Regions from separate parts of the Arthrobacter sp. NPDC080031 genome, predicted to be linked through region 1. Evidence: riboswitches for the same ligand, from Rfam matches in the RefSeq annotation. Region 1 holds a riboswitch; the other holds the start of a gene.
The links. A riboswitch is a leader RNA that binds a small molecule or an ion and turns the genes downstream of it on or off. The one in region 1 is predicted to bind thiamine pyrophosphate.

Region 1 (7,369 bases):
GGCGGCGTGCACGGCCGTGCCGGCGAGGTCGCCGAGTTGTTCTACTTCGAAATCGCTGATCCCCGGGATCCGAACAGCGGCGCCGGATACGTCACTGCCCTTCTCCAGGGCAGCGGCCCTCTTGAGTGCTTCATCGTGGGTGGCAACAAAGATTTCAGCAAAGCCCATGGAAAGTACTCTCATTCATTCGTGGCATCGGAGCTGCGGCGCGGCGGCCGAAATGCGCCACGCCGCAAACTCCAGCCTAGCGGACGGCGACCCGCAGCCGGTTGCGCCACGGGTCCTCGAAGCGCAACTCCTGGCCGGTGTGGTGAGAGCCGATGCCGGCAACCTTGAGGCGGTCGGCGAGCGCGCCAACGTCGTCTCCTGAGGGCACCTCGATGACCACCTCGCCGAGACCGAGGGTGTCCTTGCGGGGACCTGCGCCGCGGCTGTTCCAGACATTCATGGCCATGTGGTGGTGGTAGCCGCCTGCGGAGACGAACAAGGCCTGCCCGTGCCACCCTGCGGTCTGTTCGAAGCCCAGGGTGTCGACATAGAAGTCATGGGCCGTCTGCACATCGCCCACCTGGAGGTGGACATGCCCGACGCCGGCGCCGGCCTCATGCTGGCCCGTCACCGCCGCTTCGCTCAGGTATTGCTGGAGGTAGCACTGGGGCGGGAGCGGCAGGCTGTCCATGACGACCGAACTGCCGTTCCACTCCCAACCTTCGCGGGGCTTGTCGTAGTAGAGCTCGATGCCGTTGCCCTCGGGGTCGGTGAAGTAGAAGGCCTCGCTGACCAAGTGGTCCGCACTGCCGACAAAGGCGCGGGGTTCGTACTGCGCGGCGGAGGCAACAGTTGCGGCGAGCGAGGATTGGTCTTCGAAGAGCAAGGCTGTGTGGAAGAGCCCAGCCTCCCCGCGACCCGGGATCTGGAGCCCGGAGGCCGGCGCGAGGTGCACCAACGGCTTGCCGAGCCTGCCGAAGTAGAGTCCGCCATCCTGTTCCGCGACGACGTCCAGCCCCAGTGCCCGCTGGTAGTAGTCGCCCATGAGCTTCATGTCCCCCACCTTGAGCATGACGGTACCCATGGTGAGTTCGGCAGGAAGGAGATCCTGGCTGGATGTGATGGTCATGTGAAACTCCCGGCTTATTGTGGCGCCGCCCTTCGGCAACCTCTATACATCTAAATTACTTGAAGCTTCAATTTATTCCTAATGCCCGGCACTTCCTGAAATATGCCCCCTCAGCACGGTGCATCGCGGATTCAGCACCACCTCAAGGGACGCCCGGGGATCCTCTGGGTAGAGCACGACGTCGGCACTGGCGCCTTCGCTGATGCCGTCGGCACCCAGCCACTCGCGGGCGGACCAGCAGGCGGCATCGAGGGCAGCGGCAGCCGGAAGGCCTGCACGGTGCAGCTCCAGGATTTCCTCGCCGATCCGGCCGTGCTTGATGACGCTTCCGGCGTCGGTTCCGGCATACACCCGAACTCCGGCGTCGAATGCCTCGCCGACGCGTTCATGCCTGCGTTCCCACAGCCTGGTCATGTGGGCGGCGTAACGCGGGAACTTCGCTTCCGCCTGCTTCGCAATGTCCGGAAAGGTCGCAATGTTGATGAGGGTGGGGACGATCGGCACACCTTGGTCCAGGAGCCTGGGAATGTGATGCGGCAACAGGCCGGTGGCATGCTCGATGCAGTCGATGCCGGCGTCGAGCATGTCGTCGATGGTCCGTTCAGCGAAACAATGGGCGGTCACCCTGGCTCCCTCGGCATGTGCTGCCGCGATCGCGTCCTTGACGATGGCGGCCGGAAAGGACGGGCCGAGATCCCCGGCGGAACGGTCGATCCAGTCCCCTACGATCTTGACCCAGCCGTCTCCGGACCGCGCCTGCTTGCGCACCGCCTCCACCAGGTCCTCCGGCTCGACTTCTTCGGCCAGTCCGGGGATGTACCGGCGTTGCCTGGCAATGTGCCTGCCTGCGCGGATGATCCTGGGCATGTCCGTCCGGCGCTGCAGCCAGCGCGTGTCGCTTGCGGATCCGGCGTCGCGGATCAAGAGCGTGCCGGCGTTCCGGTCGGCCGCCGCCTGCAACCGGGCGGTCTCATCGTCCACCGCTCCGCCCTTGCCCAAGCCAACATGGCAATGCGCATCCACCAGGCCTGGCATCACCCATCCGTCCAGGACGACGTCGGGCGCCGCAGCGGGCGGCAAAAAGGTCAACCGTCCGTCGACCGACCAGAGGCCGCGCCGTTCTTCTTTCGGTCCCGTGAGGACAGCGCCGCTGAACTCGATGATTTCCGCCATGATTCCACCTTAAACGCCGACGCCGATCCCGGCCCGGTCACATTCGTCCTCGGTCACATCTCTCCCGGTTACCAACAGCTGTGGTAGCTTCGTCTACGACCACACGGGGGCCCTTGCAAGGGCTGAGATCGGGCTGACGCAGCCTGCGACCGTTGAACCTGTCCGGGTAATGCCGGCGAAGGAAGTGAGTAATCCTTTGAGCACCAAAGAAACACAGCTGAGCCCTACCCAAATCGGATCGGCGCAAGAGGTGACCCAATCCCTCAAGTCGCATTCCCTCGCGTTCCTGGAAGACACGAAGACGGGAATCCGGGTCCCCGTCACGGAAATCGCCCTGGAACCATCCCCCAACGGCCAGGCCAACGCGCCTTTCCAGGTGTACCGCACCGCAGGGCCGGGAAGTGATCCGGTGGTTGGCCTCGAGCCATTCCGCAGCGAGTGGATCGAGGCCCGCGGCGACACCGAGGCATACAGCGGCCGCGAACGGAACCTGCTCGACGACGGCAAGTCGGCCGTGCGCCGCGGCGCCGCCTCCGCTGAGTGGAAGGGCGCACAGCCGGTGCCCCGCCGCGCCGTCGACGGCAAGACCGTGACACAGATGCACTATGCCAAGCAGGGGATCGTGACGCCCGAAATGCAGTTCGTGGCACTTCGCGAGAACTGCGATGTTGAACTGGTCCGCAGCGAAGTGGCCGCCGGCCGGGCCATCATTCCCAACAACATCAACCACCCCGAATCCGAACCGATGATCATTGGCAAGGCCTTCCTCGTGAAGATCAACGCCAACATCGGCAACTCCGCCGTCACCAGCTCCATCGCCGAAGAAGTGGACAAGCTGCAGTGGGCCACGCAATGGGGCGCGGACACCGTGATGGACCTGTCCACGGGTGACGACATCCACACCACCCGCGAATGGATCATCCGCAACTCCCCTGTGCCGATCGGCACCGTGCCCATTTACCAGGCCCTCGAGAAGGTCAACGGTGAAGCCAACAAGCTCAACTGGGAGATCTTCCGCGACACCGTCATTGAACAGTGCGAACAGGGCGTGGACTACATGACCATCCACGCCGGCGTGTTGCTTCGCTATGTGCCGCTCACCGCCAACCGCGTGACGGGCATTGTTTCCCGCGGCGGCTCCATCATGGCGGGCTGGTGCCTGGCGCACCACGAAGAAAACTTCCTGTACACCCACTTCGACGAACTCTGCGAAATCTTCGCCAAGTACGACGTCGCGTTCTCCCTCGGCGACGGCTTGCGCCCGGGAGCGACGGCGGACGCCAACGACGCCGCGCAGTTCGCCGAGCTCGACACGCTCGCGGAACTCACGAAGCGGGCGTGGAAGTACGACGTGCAGGTCATGGTCGAGGGCCCCGGGCACATCCCGTTCCACCTCGTCCGCGAGAACGTCGAGCGCCAGCAGGAGCTGTGCGACGGCGCTCCGTTCTACACGCTCGGCCCGCTCGTGACCGACATTGCTCCGGGCTACGACCACATCACCTCCGCCATTGGCGCCACGGAGATCGCACGCTACGGAACCGCGATGCTCTGCTACGTCACCCCGAAGGAACACCTGGGCCTGCCGAACAAGGACGACGTCAAGACCGGCGTAATCACGTACAAAATCGCCGCCCACGCCGCTGACCTTGCCAAAGGACACCCCGGCGCCCACGAACGCGACGATGCCCTGTCCAAGGCCCGCTTCGAGTTCCGCTGGCGTGACCAGTTCGCGCTGTCATTGGATCCGGTTACCGCGGAATCGTTCCACGATGAGACGCTCCCGGCAGAACCGGCCAAAACGGCGCATTTCTGTTCCATGTGCGGACCGAAATTCTGCTCCATGCGCATCAGCCAGGACATACGCGACGAATACGGCTCCGCGGATTCCCAGGCGGCCATTGCGCAAATGTACAGCGGGATGCGCGAAAAGAGCGAGGAGTTCCTGGCATCGGGCGGCAAGGTCTACTTGCCCGAGCTCGAGGTTCCCGCAGGAAAGCCCGGAACGAGGTCAGGAAGCCTGAGCTGATCAGGAAGCCTGAACTGATCAGGAAGCCTGGACTGATCCGGCGCGGCTGACGTCCGCGATGAAGGAACGGATGATCCGGTCTCCTTCAACTGAGTCATGAGGCCGGTGTCCTCCAGCCGCAACGCGGTGGAGGGCGCCGGTTTCCTGCAAGTAGCCGGCGATCTCTTCGTAAAGGGGTTCCCAACCACCGGTCAGGACAAGCGTGGGTACCCCCGGCACAATATGCAGCGGCGCTTCCCACGGCGGAGCCTGGAGCCGCAGGCGCCGAGCGGTACGCCGGGCCTCCGGGGTGCTGAGGACGGCCGCCTCCGAGGAAAACGCCCGGCGGACGAATTCGCGTTGGTAATCGTCATCGCTGAGTTCGTGCCGGATCCGGAACAGCGGCTCCATGAGTGCCCGGTAAGCCGCGGTGGCGGGCAACTCGGCCGTCAATGAAAGACAAGCGGGTTCCACCAGCACGAGGGACCGGACCAGGTCCGGCCGCTCCACCGCGGCCAACATGGCTGAAATCGCGCCTTGGGAGTGCGCTACGACATGGCCTCCGCGCGCGTGGCCGGAGGATGAGGCAGGCTCCCGTCCCCCAAGGCACTCCAGGATAATGTCCACATCGGCGGCAACGTCGGATTCCAGAGGCTCGGCCTGCGCATCAAAACCGTGGCGTTTCAGGAACAGCGCGTCGTACTTCAACGCCATGCCGTGTTGTTTCGGCCAAGCGGCAGCGCCGAATGTACCGGCTCCGTGGACGAACACAACCCGCTGTTTTTGCATTCCCCCAGCCTATGGCACGGGGCTGACAACCCAACTAACTGGCAGTTGTTGTCGTTCTGAGCCCTCAAAACGACATGTATTGCCAGTCAGTTGGGTGGGGCGGTTACTTGCCGCCGAGGAACTTCTCGAAGCCCTTGGGCAGGTTCAGCTTTGAGGGGTCGAAGTCGCCGGCACCCTGACCGAATGCCGCGCCCGTGGGGACGGCTTTCGCCCGCTTGTTCTCGGCGTCGCGCAGTTCCTGGGCCGCCTTGGCGGGGTTTCCGGAACGGGCCTTCTTCTTGGGCGCGTTCTTGCTTGCCTTCCGGGAACCGCCGCCACCGAGGCCGGGAATGCCAGGCATCCCGGGCATGCCGCCGCCCTGGGCCAGCTTCTTCATCATCTTCTGGGCCTGCGCGAAACGCTCCAGGAGGCCGTTGACCTCGGAGACGTGGACACCGGAACCACGGGCGATGCGGGCGCGACGGGAACCGTTGATGATCTTCGGAGCCAAACGCTCGTGCGGGGTCATGGAGCGGACAATCGCCTCGACGCGATCGATTTCGCGCTCGTCGAACTGCTCCAGTTGCTGGCGGATGTTCTGCGCACCCGGCATCATCATGAGCATCTTCTTCATGGAGCCCATGTTGCGGATCTGCTGCATCTGGGCGAGGAAATCGTCCAGGGTGAAGTCTTCCTGGTCGGCGAACTTCTTCGCCATCCGGGCGGCTTCATCCTTGTCCCAGTTCTTCTCGGCCTGCTCGATCAGGGTAAGAACGTCACCCATATCGAGGATGCGGGAAGCCATGCGGTCGGGGTGGAACAGTTCGAAGTCATCGAGGCCTTCGCCGGTGGAGGCGAACATGACCGGCTTCCCGGTGACCGACGCTACCGAGAGGGCGGCACCACCGCGGGCGTCGCCGTCGAGCTTTGACAACACGACGCCCGTGAAGTTGACGCCTTCATCGAAGGCAACCGCCGTGTTGACGGCGTCCTGGCCGATCATGGAGTCGATCACGAACAGCACTTCGTTCGGGATGATCGCCTGGCGGATGCGGCGCGCCTGGTCCATCATTTCGGCGTCGACGCCGAGGCGGCCCGCGGTGTCCACGATCACGACGTCGTGCAGCTTCTGGCGGGCTTCCTCGACGCCGGCGCGTGCGACGGCGACCGGGTCGCCCGTGGGAACGTCCAGATCCGAGGTGGTGCCCGGGTGCGGCGCGAAGACGGGCACGCCGGCGCGTTCGCCGACAATCTGGAGCTGCGTCACGGCGTTGGGACGCTGGAGGTCGGCGGCAACCAGCACGGGGCTGTGGCCCTGGGCCTTGAGCCACTTGGCAAGCTTGCCCGCGAGGGTGGTCTTACCCGCACCCTGCAGGCCGGCGAGCATGATGATGGTGGGGCCGGTCTTCGCCAAGCGGATGCGTCGGGTCTCGCCGCCGAGGATCTCCTGGAGTTCCTCGTTGACGATCTTGACGATCTGCTGGCTCGGGTTCAGGGCCGCGGAAACCTCGGCGCCCAGGGCACGTTCACGGATGCGGCCGGTGAACTCGCGGACCACGGGAACGGCAACGTCGGCGTCCAGAAGGGCGCGCCGGATCTCCCGGACGGTGGCGTCGACGTCGGCCTCCGTGAGGCGGCCCTTGCCACGGAGATTCTTGAAGGTTGCTGTCAACCGGTCAGAGAGTGAATTGAACACGCGCCGTGCACTTCTTTCAATGGTCTACGGATGGCGGCCGTTCCGACGCACCAATATCTTGACGATTCCTGCCCCAAACAAATCTGACTCAACTGAGGGACTCGACTATCTAGGGTACCAAGACGCGCCTGCAAGATGGCATGCTGGCACAGTGACCAGCAAAACAACAGTAAATACGTTGCTCATCCTAGGCGCCTCCGGAGATCTGACGGGCCGATTGCTGTTGCCGGGCCTGGCCAGGCTCGTGGCCAACGGCCTCGCGGACGGCCTGAAGCTTGTCGGAGCAGGCTCCGACCCGTGGACGCCAGAGCAGTGGACAAAACGCGTGCGCGGCGCCTTCGAGGCGGCCGCCAAGGATGCAGGTGCCGCGGGCAGGAAAGCAATCGCGGACTTGGAGAAAAGTACCGAATATCATCAAGTGGATGTCACGGCGGACGGCCAGCTCGCCACGCTCCTGGCCGGGCTCGAAGCACCGATCGCCGTTTATTTCGCTTTGCCCCCGCACATCAGCCAGAAGGCCTGCGAGGTCCTCACCGCCGCGCAACTTCCTCCCGGAACAAGCCTGGTGATGGAGAAACCCTTCGGATCCAGTGCCGAATCCGCCCGCGAA
Region 2 (7,369 bases), on a different contig from region 1:
CCGGAACTGCTGTACGGCGAACCGGACCTCACCATCAAGGTTGTCCGCGACGTCTTCAACGAGGACTTCTCCAAGCTCATCGTCTCCGGCGATGAGGCCTGGGACACCATCGAGGCCTACGTCACCTACGTGGCGCCGGACCTGGTGGGCCGCCTCGAAAAGTGGACCTCGGATCAGGACATCTTCTCGGCCTGGCGCGTGGACGAACAGATCCACAAAGCCTTGGAGCGCAAGGTCTTCCTGCCCTCCGGTGGTTCGCTCGTGATCGACCGTACCGAGGCCATGACGGTTGTTGACGTCAACACCGGGAAGTTCACCGGCAGCGGTGGCAACCTCGAGGAAACCGTCACCAAGAACAACCTTGAGGCTGCCGAGGAAGTGGTCCGCCAGCTGCGCTTGCGCGACATCGGCGGAATCATCGTGATCGACTTCATCGACATGGTCCTGGAATCCAACCGCGATCTCGTGTTGCGCCGGTTGGTCGAGTGCCTCGGCCGGGACCGCACCAAGCACCAGGTCGCCGAAGTGACGTCGCTCGGTTTGGTCCAGATGACCCGCAAGCGTATGGGCACCGGCCTGCTTGAGGTCTTCGGCGAGCAGTGCGAAACGTGCGGAGGGCGCGGAATCGTCACGCACGACGAGCCGGTGGAGCACCGTCGGGCCAACGTGGTGGCCGCCGAACACCACCACCCGCGTACGGAGTCACAGCCGGCCGTCCGGCCGGAACAGCGCAAGCGCCGCCGCGGCAGGGGCACGGGGCAGGGGACCACCGAGCTCCCGATGACCCCTCCTGTGCAGGTCCACTCCGTGGAATCCACTGACCCGAATCGCCAGGCAGCCACCCGCGCCGCCCTTGCCACCATTGCGGCTGCCGCCCACGCTGCCCACTTGCACGACGACGAGCTCCACCATGCGGCGGAATTGCTCGCCGACGGGCACGTAGCGGAAGCGACCCCGGTCCAGGCCCCTGCGGCCCCGGTCCAGGCTCCTGCCGCTGCATCGGGTGGCGAAGAACGTTCGACGCCTGTGCTGCGGTTCGGCGGCGAGGAAGTGGCGTTGCCCTTCGTCCACCACGAAGAGGAGCCAGCGAGTGGTGCGCCTGCCATGAGCCTGGACCTGTTGGCACAGGCATTCGCTGGCCTCGGAGAAGCCCCGGACACCACGGCGACCGCGACAGAAACCAAGGAAGCGCCCGCAGCGGCCCCGGCAGCCGCTGCAAGCGTAGAATCCCCGGAGGCGGGTCCGCGTGGACGCCGAGGCCGCCGCAACCGTAGTGCCAGCCGCGCCCAGGGTGCCGCCAACGCCACCAACGTCGAGCACCACGAGGTTGCCGCGGCCGCCTCCGGTGGGGCCGCGCACGAGGCAAAGGCGGCGGACGCTGCTCCGGCCAAGCCGACGGCGGCAGCGGAACCGATCATCCTCGGAGTCGGCGTGCCCAAGTCCGAACTCTAAACGCAATACCCTCTCCGAAGCCCCGGCTGTTCCCGCTCGAGTGGAAACCGCCGGGGCTTCTGCGTTGCAGGTCAATCGACCGGACCTCCCTGCAGCGGCTGCAGGAGTTGCAAAGGGCGGTTTCAGCGGGCGGGGCGTGATCCGGGTTAAGCTAGGGGACTGACACGGGGTGCCGCGCACCAAGCCGGCTGAGACCAGACCCGTTGAACCTGTCCGGTTAGCACCGGCGAAGGGATGTCTCGCATGACTGTTACGGCGCAATCAGCCGTCTACCCGCTCAAGGCCGTCCAGCGCCCTATTCCCAGGGTCCTGAGCATTGCGGGCTCGGATCCTTCAGGTGGCGCCGGGATCCAGGCAGACCTCAAGAGCATCGCGGCCAACGGCGGCTACGGCATGGCCGTCATCACGGCGCTCACCGTACAAAACACCCAGGGAGTCACTGCCGTCCACGTGCCACCCGTGGAGTTCCTGCGCCAGCAGCTGGACGCCATTAGCGACGACATCACCGTTGATGCCGTCAAGATCGGCATGCTCGGGGATGCGGCGGTCATCCACGAAGTCCGCCGCTGGCTCGGGGACGCCCGCCCCGCCGTCGTCGTGCTGGACCCGGTGATGATCGCCACCAGCGGCGACCGGCTCCTGGCGGAGTCCGCTGAAGCCGCACTGCGGGAACTTCTGCCCCTGGCTGACTTGGTGACCCCCAACCTTCCTGAACTGGCCATGCTGCTAGGCGAACCTGAGGCCACTGACTGGGCATCGGCATTGGAGCAAGGCAAACGCCTGGCTGCCGCCTGTGGGAACACCGTCCTGGTGAAGGGCGGCCATCTGCAGGGAGCGGGCTGCCCCGACGCCCTCGTCAACACCGGGGGAGTCCTGAGCCAGGACGTGGTGGAATTCGCCGGCCAACGGGTGGAGACCCGCAATAGCCACGGCACGGGATGTTCCCTGTCGTCGGCGATGGCGACGGCCAAGGCGCGGACCGGCGATTGGGAGTCCGCCCTGCGTGTGGTCAAGCCGTGGCTCCAGGAGGCGCTGACCCAGTCCGGGGTACTGGAAGTGGGGAAGGGCAACGGGCCGATCCATCACTTCCACGGGCTCCGGCATTCCCTTCAACCGGGGGATTTTGCCGTCCGGATGTGGGAAGCCGCCCAAACGGAACTCGCGGCCATTTACGGCCTCGACTTCATCCGGCACTTGCAATCCGGCGGCCTCAGCGAAGCGCAGTTCAGCTATTACCTGTCGCAGGATGCCATCTATCTCAACGGCTATTCCCGTGTCCTGGCGCGGGCAAGCGCCCTCGCTCCAAACGAAGCCGAACAGCTGTTCTGGGCCCGCGGCTCGCAGATGTGCCTTGAAGTCGAGTCCGAGCTGCATCGGAATTGGCTCAGCGGACGCCAGGTAAGCGGAGGGCTGGGCCCGGTCACCAAAGCCTACGTCGACCACTTGCTGGCGGCATCGGCGTCGGGCAGCTATGCCGTCCTGCTGGCTGCCATACTTCCCTGCTACTGGTTGTACGCCGAAGTAGGACAGCAGCTCCACCATGGCTACATGCAGGCGGGAGCGTCGGACGAGCACCCTTACGCGGACTGGCTGCGCACCTACGCAGACGAGGCGTTCGCCGAGGCCACCCGCAAGGCGATCGACATCACGGATGCCGCCGCGCAGGCCGCAACGCCTGCGGAGCGCACCGAAATGCTGGAGGCATTCACCCAGTCCTGCCGCTATGAAACGGCGTTCTTCGATGCTCCAAGGTTGCACGGCTGAACCCGGATTCCTGTCGCGGAAGGATGGGAGCAAGGCCTGTGCCGGAGGGCGCTGCAGCGTGTCGGAGTGGGGATCCGGGCTTTTCCCGCCCGGCAGGGTAAGGTGGACGGGCACGGTACCGGATGGCGGCATAGCCAGTCTGTGGCAGCCATCACGTGGCAGCCTCCGGACCTGGCCTCATTTGCAGCCGAAGGCGAAACTAGCGTAATCTAGATCTTCGGTGCTTACGCCAACACTTGGGTTATGCCCCCAGAAACCGTTCATTTGGAACTGACCTTTCATTTGGAACTATTCGAGGGATGACTCATGGATTCCGTACCGGAGTCCACGGCGTTGAGGCACAGCGTGAACCAGGCCCGTTTTCGGATCGGGGTTCCGCACGCAAATTTAGTAATAAACGTCGAGAGAAGTGAGTGCCCAAGTGGTGTACGCGATTGTCCGCGCAGGCGGCCGCCAAGAAAAGGTTTCCGTTGGAGACTACGTAACCCTGAACCGCGTCCCCGGTGGAGCCGGCAGCACCCTTGAGCTGCCCGCACTGCTCCTGGTGGACGGTGACAAGGTCACCTCCGCTGCTGCGGATCTGGCCAAGGTCAAGGTTACGGCTGAGATCCTCGAAGACCTCCGTGGTCCGAAGATCGTCATCCAGAAGTTCAAGAACAAGACCGGCTACAAGAAGCGCCAGGGTCACCGTCAAGAACTGACCAAGATCAAGATCACCGGTATCAAGTAACCACTGGTTGCTGTTCAGGTTTTCAACAGATTCCCCAGAATTTAAAGGCAGGCATTTCAAATGGCACATAAAAAAGGCGCGAGCTCCACTCGCAACGGTCGTGACTCCAACGCCCAGTACCTCGGCGTAAAGCGCTTCGGTGGCCAGGTCGTTTCCGCAGGCGAGATCATCGTCCGCCAGCGCGGCACCCACTTCCACCCGGGCGCTGGTGTCGGCCGCGGAGGCGACGACACCCTGTTCGCCCTGCAGGCAGGTGCGGTTGAGTTCGGTACTCGCCGCGGCCGTCGCGTAGTGAACATCGTTGCTGCTGCAGCTGCAGAGTAATAACACGTTCTGAAAGGGGTGGAGCGGGCCGTATGGCCCGCTCCATCTGTCTTTTTAACCGCACTAGAATTTAGTAGGGCGGGCGGCGGCGCATCAGCCCGCAACGCGCATTTCAAGCAGTAATTTCCACATAGAGGAGAAACACGTGGCGACCTTCGTAGACCGGGTAGTACTTCACGTATCCGGCGGGACAGGCGGCCACGGCTGTGTCTCTGTTAAGCGCGAGAAGTTCAAGCCCCTCGGCGGACCCGACGGCGGCAACGGCGGCAACGGCGGCGACGTCATCCTGCGCGTCGATGCCCAGACCACTACCTTGCTTGACTACCACCACGCACCGCACCGGCACGCAACCAACGGTGGCCCCGGCATGGGCGACTGGCGCGGCGGCAAGAACGGTGAAACCCTCGTGCTTCCCGTGCCGGACGGCACTGTGGTCAAGACCAAGGACGGCGTCGTCCTGGCTGACCTCGTGGGTGAGGGCACCGAGTTCATTGCTGCCGCCGGCGGCCAAGGCGGCCTTGGCAACGCCTCGCTGTCTTCGCAGAAGCGCCGTGCCCCCGGTTTCGCCCTCCTCGGAATTGAAGGCGACTCCAGTGACATCGTCCTGGAGCTGAAGTCCATCGCAGACATCGCGCTGGTTGGCTTCCCCTCCGCGGGCAAGTCCAGCCTCGTCGCGGCAATGTCGGCGGCGCGGCCCAAGATCGCCGACTACCCGTTCACCACCCTGATTCCCAACCTTGGCGTGGTCCAGGCCGGTGACGTCCGTTTCACCATCGCAGACGTTCCCGGGCTGATCGAGGGCGCGAGCGAAGGCAAGGGCCTGGGCCACAACTTCCTGCGCCACGTGGAGCGTTGCGCGGCGCTGGTGCACGTGCTGGACTGCGGAACCCTGGAAGCGGACAGGGACCCGCTCTCGGATCTTGCGATCATCGAGCAAGAGCTGGACAAGTACGCCGTGGACATGAGCTACGCCGGCGTTGACGGCGAAGTCGTCCCCCTGAACGAACGCCCCAAGCTTGTTGTCCTGAACAAGGTGGACCTCCCTGACGGCAGGGACATGGCCGAGTTCGTCCGTCCCGAACTGGAACAGCGCGGCTACCGCGTCTTCGAAGTCTCGGCCACGAGCCACGAAGGCCTGCGCCAACTGAGCTTCGCCATGGGCGAGATTGTCATGGCCGCCCGCAAAGCCGTTGCCGCTGCGCCTCCCAAGGTCGCAGCGCCCGTCCTGCGTCCGCGTGCCGTCAACGAGTCCGGCTTCACGATCCGCCGCGAGGAAAAGAACCTCGAGCCGCTCTTCCGCGTGCTGGGGGAGAAGCCGGTCCGCTGGGTCAAGCAGACCGACTTCACCAACGAAGAAGCCATCGGCTACCTCGCCGATCGGCTGGCCAAGCTTGGCATCGAAAACGAGTTGTTCAAGATGGGTGCCGTCCCGGGCGACACCGTGGTGATCGGCGAAGAGGACGGCGTCGTGTTCGACTGGGAGCCCACCATGATGGCGGGTGCCGAACTCCTGGCGACGCCCCGAGGCACGGACATCCGTGTTGCCGACATCGGTGACCGCCCCACCCGTTCGCAGAAGCGCGATGAGCAGATCGAACGCCGCGAAGCAAAGGCTGCAGCACGCGCCGAGCTCGAAGCCGAGCGCAAGGCGGGCATCTGGACCGAGTCCGTCAGCGGCCGTCGTCTCCCCAAGCCCCTGAAGGAAAGCGGCCTGGAAGCCGAAAATGACGACTAGCACGGCCCGCATCGCTGAAGTCGCTGAGGGCGACGACGCCGCCGAACGCCAGGCACTCGCCGGCGCCAAGCGGATCGTGGTCAAGGTGGGTTCGTCCTCGCTGACGAGCATCAAAGGCGGCATCTCGGAAAAGGCGTTGACGGCGCTCGTCCACGCCCTGGCCGAAAAGCGCAACTCCGGGACAGAGATCATCCTGGTCTCCTCCGGTGCCATTGCGGCGGGTCTCGCACCGCTCGGCCTCGCCAAGCGTCCCAAGGACCTCGCCACGCAGCAGGCCGCGGCCAGCGTGGGCCAAGGGCTTTTGATGGCGCGCTATTCGCAGGCTTTCGCTGCGCACGGGGTCACGGTCAGCCAGGTCCTGTTGACTGCGGATGACTTGATGCGGCGCACGCAGCACAGCAACGCATACCGGGCGCTGGACCGTTTGCTGAACCTCGGCGTCGTACCCGTCGTGAACGAAAACGACACCGTGGCAACCCACGAAATCCGCTTCGGTGACAACGATCGCCTGGCCGCTTTGGTGGCGCACCTTGTGCGGGCGGATGCGCTGGTCCTGCTTTCCGACGTCGACGCGCTGTACGACGGTCCGCCGTCGTTGGGTGCAAAGCGTATTCCGCTGGTCACCGGTCCCGCTGACCTCGTTGGGGTGACTATCGGCAAGGCCGGCAAGGCCGGGGTCGGAACCGGGGGCATGACCACCAAGGTGGAGGCGGCGTCGATCGCCGCAGGCTCCGGCATCCACGCCCTCGTCACCTCCACGGCCAATGCCGCCGCCGCACTGGCGGGCGAGGACGTGGGAACGTGGTTCGCCATCAACGGCAACCGCAAACCCGTCCGCCTGCTGTGGCTGGCCCACCTTGCTTCGGTTCGGGGCCGTTTGGTGCTCGACGACGGCGCAGTCAAGGCCGTGCGCGACCGACACACCTCGCTGTTGCCCGCCGGGATATCGTCGGTGCAGGGAGACTTCGAGCCTGGCGATCCCGTGGAGATGGTTTCTGCCGAGGGCGCCGTGATTGCCAGGGGACTGGTGAACTACTCGGCGGAAGAGCTTCCCCGCATGCTTGGCCGTTCAACCAAGGAGCTCGCCAAGGACCTTGGCCGCGGGTATGACCGCGTAATTGTTCATGTTGACGACCTCGTACTGGTTCAGGGGTCCCGCTCCACTAAACTTGGAGAATGACTGAGGCCCTTACCCCCGATTCTCCTGTGATGACTGACGCCCCGGCTGCCGGCAATGCCGCCCAGGTGCCGGAAACTCCGGAGCTGGGAACCGCGCCGCTCACCCCTGAGCAAGTGGAGGCGGCCGTGCATTCGATCGCGGACCGCTCACGGCAGGCCGCGCGGCACATGGCCCAGGCGAACCG

Region 2: it holds a riboswitch for thiamine pyrophosphate, as region 1 does, so the genes downstream of both, thiD (bifunctional hydroxymethylpyrimidine kinase/phosphomethylpyrimidine kinase) here and thiC (phosphomethylpyrimidine synthase ThiC) in region 1, are expected to answer to the same signal.

What each region holds. Positions count from the first base shown of each region.
Region 1 covers NZ_JBFBLA010000001.1:216,539-223,907, forward strand. The annotation lists gene AB0323_RS01000 (hypothetical protein) at 1-168, opposite strand, end outside; gene AB0323_RS01005 (VOC family protein) at 245-1,117, opposite strand; gene AB0323_RS01010 (amidohydrolase family protein) at 1,196-2,290, opposite strand; TPP riboswitch at 2,384-2,491, shown strand; gene thiC (phosphomethylpyrimidine synthase ThiC) at 2,487-4,316, shown strand; gene AB0323_RS01020 (alpha/beta hydrolase) at 4,335-5,084, opposite strand; gene ffh (signal recognition particle protein) at 5,188-6,759, opposite strand; gene AB0323_RS01030 (glucose-6-phosphate dehydrogenase) at 6,911-7,369, shown strand, end outside.
Region 2 covers NZ_JBFBLA010000014.1:87,611-94,979, forward strand. The annotation lists gene AB0323_RS13550 (Rne/Rng family ribonuclease) at 1-1,452, shown strand, start outside; TPP riboswitch at 1,608-1,704, shown strand; gene thiD (bifunctional hydroxymethylpyrimidine kinase/phosphomethylpyrimidine kinase) at 1,696-3,216, shown strand; gene rplU (50S ribosomal protein L21) at 3,638-3,946, shown strand; gene rpmA (50S ribosomal protein L27) at 4,007-4,270, shown strand; gene obgE (GTPase ObgE) at 4,416-6,005, shown strand; gene proB (glutamate 5-kinase) at 5,995-7,185, shown strand; gene AB0323_RS13580 (glutamate-5-semialdehyde dehydrogenase) at 7,182-7,369, shown strand, end outside.